Regions from separate parts of the Variovorax sp. P4_B11 genome, predicted to be linked through region 1. Evidence: predicted binding sites of a transcription regulator. Region 1 holds the regulator's gene; each other region holds the start of a gene.
What was found. Region 1 encodes LexA, which represses DNA repair genes until DNA is damaged. Its sites were predicted from a motif close to ACTGTATNNNNATACAGT; they were not measured.
Positions count from the first base shown of each region.

Region 2: a site for LexA is predicted at 1,789-1,806, ahead of recA (recombinase RecA). Genes of this name have one in related genera too.
Region 3: a site for LexA is predicted at 1,296-1,313, ahead of AC1DYD_RS31305 (PA0069 family radical SAM protein). Genes of this name have one in related genera too.

Region 1 covers NZ_JBFUHO010000019.1:114,450-118,164, reverse strand. The annotation lists gene AC1DYD_RS18605 (MFS transporter) at 1-695, opposite strand, end outside; gene AC1DYD_RS18600 (D-2-hydroxyacid dehydrogenase family protein) at 692-1,699, opposite strand; gene AC1DYD_RS18595 (hypothetical protein) at 1,784-2,134, opposite strand; gene lexA (transcriptional repressor LexA) at 2,280-2,954, opposite strand; gene AC1DYD_RS18585 (asparaginase) at 3,029-3,715, shown strand, end outside.
Region 2 covers NZ_JBFUHO010000002.1:304,518-308,232, forward strand. The annotation lists gene AC1DYD_RS03625 (sensor histidine kinase N-terminal domain-containing protein) at 1-267, opposite strand, end outside; gene AC1DYD_RS03630 (response regulator) at 457-1,131, opposite strand; gene AC1DYD_RS03635 (MarR family winged helix-turn-helix transcriptional regulator) at 1,253-1,723, opposite strand; gene recA (recombinase RecA) at 1,869-2,957, shown strand; gene recX (recombination regulator RecX) at 2,968-3,417, shown strand.
Region 3 covers NZ_JBFUHO010000051.1:18,734-22,448, reverse strand. The annotation lists gene AC1DYD_RS31320 (glutathione S-transferase) at 1-537, shown strand, start outside; gene AC1DYD_RS31315 (DOPA 4,5-dioxygenase family protein) at 556-912, opposite strand; gene AC1DYD_RS31310 (hypothetical protein) at 975-1,118, opposite strand; gene AC1DYD_RS31305 (PA0069 family radical SAM protein) at 1,330-2,418, shown strand; gene AC1DYD_RS31300 (gluconokinase) at 2,459-2,977, shown strand; gene AC1DYD_RS31295 (3'-5' exonuclease) at 3,008-3,616, opposite strand; gene fghA (S-formylglutathione hydrolase) at 3,698-3,715, opposite strand, start outside.

The sequences.
Region 1 (3,715 bases):
CGCACGACCGGCGCGAAGTAGCTGAACAGCACGAACTGGCCGGCGCCCTGCAGCGCGGTGACGGAAACCACACCCATCAGCAACGGGCTCTTCAGGACGCTGCCCCAAGCCGAGCGTGACAGCGCGGGAGGGCGGATGCCCGGGGGCAGCTTGAGCCAGATCCACGCCGCGCTGGCGAGCGAGAGCAGGGCGATGACGCCGAAGGCCGCCCGCCAGCCGAAGTGCCCGCCGACCAGCGCACCGATCGGCAGCCCCAGCACCGAGGCCATGGACCAGCCGAGGAAGACGAAGGTGACGGCCCGGCCGCGCTGCTCGGTCGGCACCAGCAAGCCGGCACAGGCGGCTGCCTGCGCGGTGAAGACGGCAGGTGCGACCACGGTCAGCATGCGAACCGGCAACAAGCCGCCGAAGCTCGGCATCAGCAGGGAGAGCAGGTGGCCGGCGGCGTACCAGAGCATGGTCCAGGCGAGCAGCAGCCGGCGGTCCCAGCCCGCGACCAGCGCTGCCAGCAAGGGGGCGCCGAGGCACATCACGATCGCGCCCGCGGTGATCAGCTGGCCGGCCGTGGCGGCGCTGACTTGCAGCGACTGGCTGAGTTCGTTGAGCGTGCCGGGCACCACCATCACGCCGGTGCCGATGACGAAATTGCCTGCCAGCAGGGCCCACAGGGCAGCCGGCAGCGCAGGGCGCTTCAACGGCGGACCTGCAGCGCGCCGGGGTTGACGATGTTGGTCGGATTGCCCTTGATGAAGCTCACGACGTTGTCGAAAGCCTGGCCGAAGTACATCTCGTAGCTCTCCTGCTCCACATAGCCGATGTGCGGTGTGCAGATGCAGTTTTCGAGCCGCAGCAGCGCGTGGCCCTGCAAGGGGGGTTCGCTTTCGAAGACATCGATCGCGGCCAGCCCGGGCCGTCCGCGGTTCAGTGCCGCCAGCAGCGCGTCCTGCTCGACCAGCTCGGCGCGCGAGGTGTTGACGAACAGCGCGGTCGGCTTCATGCGCGAAAGATCCTCGAGCGTCACCAGGCTGCGGGTCTCGTCGCTCAGCCGCAGGTGGATCGACAGCACATCGGCCGCGGCGAAGAAGGCCTCGCGGTTGGGCGCCACCTGGAAACCATCGGAGCGTGCCTTGGCGCAGCTTTGCTCGCGGCCCCAGATCACGACCTGCATGCCGAAGGCCTGGCCATAGCGCGCCACCAGCTGGCCGATGCGTCCATAGCCCCAGATGCACAGGGTCTTGCCCTTGAGCACTGAACCCAGGCCGAAGTTCGGTGGCATCGAGGCCGACTTGAGGCCGGCCTGCTGCCAGGCGCCGTGCTTCAGGTTGCTGATGTACTGGGGCAGGCGGCGCATCGCGGCCATGATCAGTGCCCAGGTGAGTTCAGCGGGCGCCAGCGGCGAGCCCGATCCCTCGGCCACCGCGACGCCCTGTTCGGTGCAGGCATTGATGTCGATGTGCCCTCCGGCCCGGCCGGTCTGCGAGATCAGCTTGAGCTTGGGCAGCTTCTCGATCAGCTGGCGGGAGATCTGGGTACGTTCGCGGATCAGAACGATGACGTCTGCGTCCTTGAGTCGAACCGAGAGCTGTCCGATGCCCTTGACCGTGTTGGTATAGACCTTGGCCGCATAGGCGTCGAGCTTCGAGGCGCAATTCAGCTTGCGCACGGCGTCCTGATAGTCGTCGAGGATCACAATGTTCATGGCATGCCATTGTGCCTTGCACGAACGGCATGCTGTGACGGTTGGTCGACTTTGTGTCGGACCCTCACTGAGCTCAGTGCAAGCTCAGTGCAAGTGGGCGGGCCGCGGAAGGGCCTCGGCGGCTTCGAGCGCGACCAAGCGATCGAGTTCTGCGCATACGTCCGCCATTCGACCCGAGATCACCATGCGGCCGGCGGGGCGGCCCGGTTGATGCGCATCGACCATGCGGACCACACGCAGGGGACGCACCGGCGCCGCACTTGCGGCGGCGGTGCCACCGGTTGCGCCTTGTCGCATTGCGCAGCTCGGACGGATCCCGACGTAGCGCAGGCCCGAGGACATGGCCCGGCCCGAGCGGCGACGCGGCATCCAGCGGTCGGCCAGCGATTGCAGTGGCGTCAGAAGATCAGCAATGCTGAGGAGAGCGATTCCCATGTGAACTCCAGAAAAGTCAGAGGTTGGACACAGGCAGGATTGCTTTCATCGGCCTCGACAGGGTGATGGCTCTTGGCCATACGCCCGCCACCTGTCGCGGCCGGATCGGGTGCGCATGCTGACCGCACGCGCGATGAAGCTCGGGTTACATCAGCATCGTGTTGCGGATCAGACCGACCGCGAGCCCCTCGATTTCGAAGGGTTCGCCGGGCTGGACCACGATGGTGGGGTAGTCGGGGTTTTCGGCGTGAAGCTCGATGACCTGCTTGTTGCGCTTGAGGCGCTTGACCGTGACTTCGTCGCCCAGCCGCGCCACCACGATCTGGCCGTTGCGGGCTTCCTTGGTGGACTGGACCGCCAGCAGATCGCCGTCCATGATGCCGGCGTCGCGCATGGACATGCCGCGCACCTTGAGGAGGTAGTCGGGTTGGCGCTGGAAGAGGGTGTTCTCGACGTAGTAGGTCTGGTCGATGTGTTCCTGGGCCAGGATGGGCGAGCCGGCGGCCACGCGGCCGATCAGGGGCAGCGCCAGTTGGGCCATGCCGGGCAGCGAGAGCGAGAACTGGTTGTTGCGGGATTCGTTGAGGGAGCGCAAGGCGTCGCCCTTGAGGCGGATGCCGCGCGACGTGCCGCTCACGAGTTCGATGACGCCCTTGCGCGCCAGCGCCTGCAAGTGCTCTTCGGCCGCATTGGCCGATTTGAAGCCCAGCTCGGCGGCGATTTCGGCCCGCGTGGGCGGGGCGCCAGTGCGTGCGATGGCGCTCTGGATCAAATCGAGGATCTGCTGCTGGCGGGCTGTAAGCTTGACGGCGAACTGCATGATGGCTCCTGACGAGGCACTGGCTAAACGTCCAGTACCTGTATTTTTAACCAGTTTTCAAAAGTTGGCAAGCAATGGACGAAATCTCCATCCGTGACAGACGCCGCGTGATCGTCCTCGGTACCGGCGGAACCATCTCCGGCCGTGCCGGTGCGGCGAACGACAACATCGGCTACACCGCGGGCGAAGTGAGCGTCGGCGATCTGCTGCAGGGCATCGACGCGCCGTCCGGCGTTTCGCTCGAGGCCGAGCAGGTGGCTCAGCTCGACAGCAAGGACATGGGCTTCGCCATTTGGCGGACGCTGGCGCAGCGTTGTGCGCACTGGCTCGCCGAGCCGGATGTGGCGGGCGTGGTCATCACCCATGGGACCGACACGCTCGAGGAGACTGCCTTCTTCCTGCAGTCGGTGCTGGCGCCCTCGAAGCCGGTGGTCCTGACTTGCGCCATGCGGCCTGCAAGCGCCCTGGCGCCTGACGGGCCGCAGAATCTGCGCGACGCGATCAGCGTCGCCGCCACGCCGGGGGCGCGCGGCGTGGTCGCGGTGTGTGCCGGCACCGTCCACAGCGCTTTCGAGGTGCAAAAGGTCCACACCTATCGGCTCGATGCCTTCGATTCCGGCGACGCCGGACCGTTGGCCTACGTCGAGGAAGCGGCGGTGCGGCAGCTCAGGGACTGGCCGGCGACCGATCCGGCCGCACGGGCGTCCTACGATCGCATCGCGGCCTCGACGGCCTGGCCGCGCGTCGAGATCCTGGCGAGC
Region 2 (3,715 bases), on a different contig from region 1:
GTAGACCTGGTCGACTTCGTCGCTGCCGAGGATCGCGCGCGCCGGCTGCGGCAGCACGAACTGGATCTGGCCATTGTCCGTGTCGACCAGCCGGGCCAGCGTCTGGATATTGGATTCGAGGGCCCGGTCGAAGGGTGCATTGGCGATGCCCTGCGCTACCAGCCAGGTCACGCCGATGCTGACCGGCACCAGCAGCAGCAGCGGCGTGAGCATCCAGTCGAGGATTTCGCCGAAGAGAGAGCGCTGCGCGCGCTGAAAAAGTTTCACCCGGCTCGTCCGCAGGCTGTCTCAGTTTTCCACAACGCTATCGCATGATCTGCGACGCTTGAAACAAGCCGGCCCGCACAGCGAGGCCCGTTCGTGGAACACCGCGGAACCGGCTTTGCCGGGCCGCTGGTGTTGCCCCCTTGAGGGGGGAGGCGGCTACACGAAGTGAGCAAGCAACGGGGGTGGGCTTCATCCAGGGATCTTCTCGAGGCAGTAGCCGAGTCCGCGCACCGTCGCGATGCGCACCGGCCCCTTCTCGATCTTCTTGCGCAGCCGATGGATGTAGACCTCGATCGCGTTGAGGCTCACCTCCTCGCCCCATTCGCACAGGCGCTCGACCAGCTGGTCCTTGCTGACCAGGCGGCCGGCGCGCTGCAGCAGGACCTCGAGCAGGCCCAGCTCGCGGGCTGACAGCTCGATCATCTTGCCGTCGATGGTCGCCACCCGGCCCGCCTGGTCGTAGACCAGCGGGCCATGCTTGATCGCGTTGCTGGTGCCGCCCATGCCGCGCCGCGTGAGGGCCCGCACGCGGGCTTCGAGCTCCTGCAGCGAGAAGGGCTTGGCCATGTAGTCGTCTGCGCCGTAGTCCAGGCCCTTGACGCGCTCCTCGACACTGTCGGCCGCGGTCAGCACCAGCACCGGCAGCTGCGAGCCCCGGGCCCGCAGGCGCTTGAGGATCTCGAGGCCGTGCAGCTTGGGCAGGCCGAGGTCGAGGATCAGCAGGTCGAATTCGCTGTTGGTCATCAGCGCGGCATCGGCCTGCGAGCCGGTCGCCACGTGGTCGACCGCCGCGCCCGAGGTGCGCAGGCTGCGCAGCAGCGCGTCGGCCAGCACCTGGTCGTCTTCTGCAATGAGTATTCGCATGATGCCTTGCCTCCAGACAACTTTGAATTCTAGGCCGCCGCCGGGCCGCCCCCAAGGCGGCCTGCGCCCCCTCGGGGGGCAGCGACCCACACGAAGTGGGGGAGCGTGGGGGCCATCTGGACTAGGCCGCTGTGTAGGCTTCGAGCCCGATGGTTACCACGGTGGCGATCTCGCTGCCGACGCTGGCGCGGAACTCGTCCTCGGCCTGCGTCACGGCGTTGCGGAAAGCCTCGAGCCAGGCCAGGCCGTCGGTGGTGAACAGCACCCGCCGGGCCCGCGCATCGAGCGGGTCGGGCCCGCGCGTGACCAGGCCCCAGGCTTCGCACTGGTCGACCAACGGGCCCATCGCCTGCTTGCTCATGCCGGCGCGCTCGGCCAGCTCGGTCAGCCGCGAGCCTTCGCGCGCCAGGTGCCGCGTGATGTGGATGTGGGCGGCGCTCACCTGCGCGCGGGCGGCCAGGTTCGACAGCGCCAGGGGCACCTCGGGGTCGTGCGCCATCAGTGCCAGCACGCGCTCGTCGAAGCGGCGCATGGCATGGCCGAGCAGGCGGCCCAGGTGGGTCTGGCGCCAGGCGTCGGAGGAGATTTCCATGACGCCAAATGGTAAGGCAAACTGACCAAAAATTGAAGAACTTGAGCCGTATCCGCCGCTACACTACTGTTCAAGCATCCAGCCTGTGGTTAAAAGCAGCAGGATGAATTTCCTGCAACCCGTTGATATTCAAGGAGTTTCCCAAATGGACGCACTCGTCAAAGGCACCAGCATCTCGGTCCCCAACAGCGAAAAGGCCAAGGCCCTGCAGGCCGCCCTGGCCCAGATCGAAAAGCAGTTCGGCAAGGGCACGATCATGCGGCTGGGCGAAGGCGAGGCGCTGGAAGACATCCAGGTGGTCTCCACCGGCTCGCTGGGCCTGGACATTGCGCTCGGCGTCGGCGGCCTGCCGCGCGGCCGGGTCATCGAGATCTACGGTCCTGAATCCTCCGGCAAGACCACGCTCACGCTGCAGGTCATCGCCGAGATGCAGCGCCAGGCCGGCACCTGCGCCTTCGTCGATGCCGAGCATGCGCTCGACGTCCAGTACGCCCAGAAGCTCGGCGTCAACCTGTCCGACCTGCTCATCAGCCAGCCCGACACCGGCGAGCAGGCGCTCGAGATCGTCGATTCGCTGGTGCGTTCCGGCGCGGTCGACCTGATCGTGGTCGACTCGGTCGCCGCACTCACGCCCAAGGCCGAAATCGAAGGCGAAATGGGCGATTCCCTGCCCGGCCTGCAGGCCCGCCTGATGAGCCAGGCCCTGCGCAAGCTCACCGCCACCATCAAGAAGACCAACTGCATGGTCATCTTCATCAACCAGATCCGCATGAAGATCGGCGTCATGTTCGGCTCGCCCGAAACCACCACCGGCGGCAACGCGCTGAAGTTCTACGCCTCGGTGCGCCTGGACATCCGCCGCATCGGCACCATCAAGAAGGGCGACGAGGCGATCGGCAACGAGACCAAGGTCAAGGTGGTCAAGAACAAGGTCAGCCCGCCCTTCAAGACGGCCGAATTCGACATCCTGTTCGGCGAGGGCATCAGCCGCGAGGGCGAGATCATCGACATGGGGGTCAATGCCAAGATCGTCGACAAGTCGGGCGCCTGGTATGCCTACAACGGCGAGAAGATCGGCCAGGGCCGCGACAACGCGCGCGAGTTCCTGCGCGAGAACCCCGATCTGTCGCGCGAGATCGAGAACAAGGTGCGCGAGTCGCTGGGCATTCCGCTGCTGGCCGAAGCGGTAGTGAACGCCGACGCTGCAGCGGTCGAGAAGGCCGACAAGAAGTAATCCGCGCGCCATGGCCTTCAGTGCGCCGTCGCTCAAGGGGCGCGCCCTGCGCCTCTTGAGCCAGCGCGAGCATTCGCGCGCCGAACTCGAGCGCAAGCTCAAGAAGTACGAGGAAGAGCCCGGCACCCTGGCCGTCGCCCTCGACGAGCTGGCGGCCAAGGATTTCATCAGCGAGGCGAGGGTGGTGCAGTCGGTGCTGCACCAGCGCGCCTCCCGCATGGGCGCCGCCCGGGTCCGGCAAGAGCTGCTGCACAAGGGCATCGCCCCCGAGGCGGTGGCCGAAGCGGTGGCGGGGCTGCAGGGCAGTGAATACGACCGCGCCCTCGAAGTCTGGAAGCGCCGCTTCGGCGAAGTGCCGCAGAATGCGGCGGAGCGCGCACGTCAGGTGAGATTTCTGATGGCGAGGGGATTCGCCGGCGGAGTCGTTGCCAGGGTCCTTCGCCACGATCCGACCGAATAGGCTGATCTGAGGGCAGTCGAATGCTCGGGTTGACGCTGACCCATTGCATCAGCCGAACACCGCCTCCAGGCTTCGTGCGCGTGGTAGCCCGACCAGCGCTCGGATGCAGTGCGGCCTGTTGCTATTCCTGTGGAGTGGTCGCGCTACGGAAAATGCTGCTTGAAAAATCAGATGTTTCCCGCCCCAGCGTCAATGGACCGCGGGCTATTCTTGCCGACGCCACGCGTACGCTTTCGGGCGACGCAGTTGCAAGAACTTTGGAGGAGCTCAGGAATATGTCGTTCAGAACCGGCAAGGT
Region 3 (3,715 bases), on a different contig from region 1:
CCGGCGATGAAGGCCGAGATGCTGTTGCTGTCGTCCTCGATGCTGGTGCCCTCGCTCGAGCATGGCGGCGTGAAGGTCTGGGATACGCTGGCGATCGGCGAGTACCTGAACGAGATCAAGCCGAAGGCCGGCCTGCTGCCTGCCGACGCCAAGGCCCGCGCGCACTGCCGTGCGATCAGCGGCGAGATGCACTCGGGCTTCAGTTCGATGCGCAGTTCGCTGCCGATGAACCTGAAAGCGAAGTTTCCCGGCTTCAAGATCTGGTCGCGCGCGCAGACGGACATCGACCGCATCGTCGCGATCTGGCGCGAATGCCTGGCTGCTTACGGTGGCCCGTTCCTGTTCGGCGAAACACCCTGCCTGGCCGATGCGATGTACGCGCCCGTGGTCACGCGCTTCATGACTTACGACGTGTCGCTCGACCGGGCCTGTGCCGCGTACTGCAAGCGCATCATGGAACTGCCCGCGATGCAGGAGTGGGTCAAGGCGGCGAAGCAGGAGCCCGAGGAGATCGACGAGCTCGATGCGGAGTTCTGAGGCCGGGCCGCCGCCGGTTCAGACGGCCGGCTTGCGGAACATGCGCAGGTCGAGCGTGGATTCGTTGCCGAGCCACATGGCGTGCGCCGTGTGGTCGAGGTAGTCGTCGCCGGTCACGCCGTGCACGAAGATGTCGAGCCCGTTGCGGTGCGCCTCCAGCCAGGCGATGACTTCGTCGAACTCGGCCGCGTCGAAGGCGATCTGGCAGCTCCAGTGCGGATGCGGTCCGACCAGTCGCTCGTGCACCCGTCCGACCACCACCAGCAACTCGTGGCCAGCCGCCTCGGCCATCTGGCGCGCCTGGGCGACGGTCGAGGGGCCGAAGTAGATGTGGGCGTGGTACTGGGGGTAGAGGTTTTCGGGGTGGCGGGGCATGGGTCTCGCTGGCAGGGGCTCCTAGCTTAACTGGGGGCTCGGAAGCGTCAAGCCAGCCCGGCTCAGTAGAAGTCGAGGGCCAGGAACAACAGGTACGAGATCGTGCACAGGATCCACGGCAGAAGGATGGCGCAGATGCACTCGATGCTGTCGAATGGGTCCCGGGAGCGCAGCCGGGCTGCCAGGTATCGAAGTTTGCTCATCATGGGGTGCAATTTCGCCAAGAGTCTCAGCACGCGATATTCAGAGTCGCGCACTGTCGTGTCTGCGGGGGATGTCTGCTTCTGGCAAAGAAAACGCTGACACAGCCATGGGTAGCGTCTGAGCCTGACAGGCGAAGGCCCTCACAACCGGTTGCTGCAGCGTGATCAAAAAGATGAAATACTGTGAATTCATCCAGTATCAAGATCGCCCGCCATGGCCGACACCTTCATCCCCGTGCACGCCCTCAAGGGCCGAGGCGCTGCCACGCGCCTGCCGCATCGCTTCGAGCGCGACGTCCGCGATGAATTCGACGACGGCTGGGGCACGCTCGAAGAGGGCGAGGCCGAAGGACTGCCGCCGCTGGCCACCGAGGTCCGTTTCGAGGACGTGAAGTCGGTGCTCTGCGAGAACGATTCGCCCGACATCCCGTTCGACCGCTCGCTGAATCCGTACCGCGGTTGCGAGCACGGCTGCATCTATTGCTTTGCACGACCCACGCACAGCTATCTCAACCTGTCGCCCGGCCTGGATTTCGAGACCAAGCTGATCGCCAAGCGCAACATCGCCGAGGTCCTGCGCGCCGAACTCGGGCGCAAGAACTACCGGCCCGGCCAGATCGCGATCGGCACCGCCACCGACTGCTACCAGCCGATCGAGCGCGAGCTGCGGCTGACCCGTTCCGTCATCGAACTGCTGAACGAAACGCGCCATCCGTTCGGACTGGTGACCAAGTCGAGCGCGGTCGAGCACGACCTTGACCTGATCGCGCCGATGGCGGCCGACCGGCTGGCCGCTGTCTACGTCACGATCACCACGCTCGACGGCGAGCTCGCGCGCAAGCTCGAACCGCGCGCCGCGGCGCCGCACCGGCGGCTGCGCACCCTGCGCACGCTGGCCGCTGCGGGCGTGCCGGTCGGCGTCAGCGTGGCGCCGCAGATCCCGTTCCTCACCGAGGACATGGAGCAGGTGCTGGAAGCCGCCTGGGAGGCCGGCGCGCGCTGCGCTTTCTATACAGTCATTCGGCTGCCGTGGGAGGTCGCGCCGCTGTTCAAGCAATGGCTCGAGCTGCACTATCCACAGCGCGCCGACCGGATCATGGCGCGCATCCGCGAGATGCGCGGCGGCAAGGACTACGACGCCGACTTCGCGACCCGCATGAAGGGCAGCGGCCTGTGGGCCGACCTGATCCGGCAGCGTTTCGAAAAGGCGACGCGGCGCATCGGCTTCAACCGCGAGCGCATCGCGCTGGACCTCAGCGCGTTCCGACCACCTGGCGCAGCGGGGCAGGGCAATCTGTTCTAGTTCTCGCTTCGTGAGTAGGGTTGGTTACACAATGGAGCGAATGGCAAAGATTTACTTTCAACAAGCTTCGACGGTCCACTGGTGGGTGGTCATGGGGGTTTCCGGTTGCGGCAAGTCCAGCCTAGGCGCCGCCTTGGCGCGGGAAATGGGGTTGCCGCTGATCGAAGGGGATGACTTCCACGCGCCCGAAAGCGTTCGCAAGATGCGCGCCGGGATTGCACTCACCGACGCCGATCGTGCGGGATGGCTCACCACGCTGGGCCATGAACTGGCGCGTCATCGCGAGGGTGCGGTGCTGACCTGTTCGGCCCTGAAGCACGACTATCGCGAGCGGCTGCGGGCCGCCGTGCCGGGGCTGCGCTTCGTCTTCATGGCGCTGTCGCGCGAGGAGGCCGAGCGAAGGGTCGCCGCCCGCGCCGGCGCTCACATGTTCCCGGCCAGCCTGGTCGCCAACCAGTTCGCGACCCTGGAATCCCCCGTGGGCGAGCCCGGTGTGCTCGAGGTGGATGCGACGGCGCCCAGCGCCGAACTCGTGGCGCGGGTCCGCTCCTGGCAATGAGGGCCGGGCAACGAGGCTCGGAGACGGCGCCTAGTCGCTGCGCGGGAGCCCGAGGGCATCGAAGACGCGGATCGCCGCATACGCGTCGTTGGCCGCATAGCGCAGCTGCGCATCGGTGAGCTGCCGGTTGGCCCAGTTCGAGGTGGTTGCCTTGCGCGACTTGATGAAGCGGCGATCGAACACCAGGGCCACGGCGGTCTTCACGCCGATCGATTGGCGGTAGCCGCGGCGGCGGAATTCGGTGTCGATATCGAACACGCCGCACGGCTCGACGCCGAAACGCTGGCGGATCAGGCTCAGGTCGCTCGAAAGGCCGAAGCCGACCTTGGTGAGTGCCGAGGAGGCGAGCAAGGCCCCCAGCGCGCCATGCAACTCCGCGCGGTGCAGCTGGAACAGCCAGGCCCCGCGCAGCGTCGCGAACTGGATCACGTGCGGCCCGCCGGACACCTCGTTCTTCGCGAAGGTCGGCTTGGATTCGGTGTCGAAGCCGACGATGCCGCTGGCCAGCAGGGCGGTCGCGGCGTCTTGCGCATCGCGCTCGCTGGCGACAACCCGGATGTCCGGCAGCTCGAGGCCTTCGAAAGGTTCGAGCAGCGCGATCTGCTCGCGTTCGGGCAGCGGGGAGAGGGTTGGGTTCATTCGGAAGCCGTCAGTGATCGCCGATTGTCGTTGGTTGACACCAGCGACGGGAGGCAGGCGGGCGTTGCGGGCAGGCAATGCTCAGGCCGCGAGCCGCTC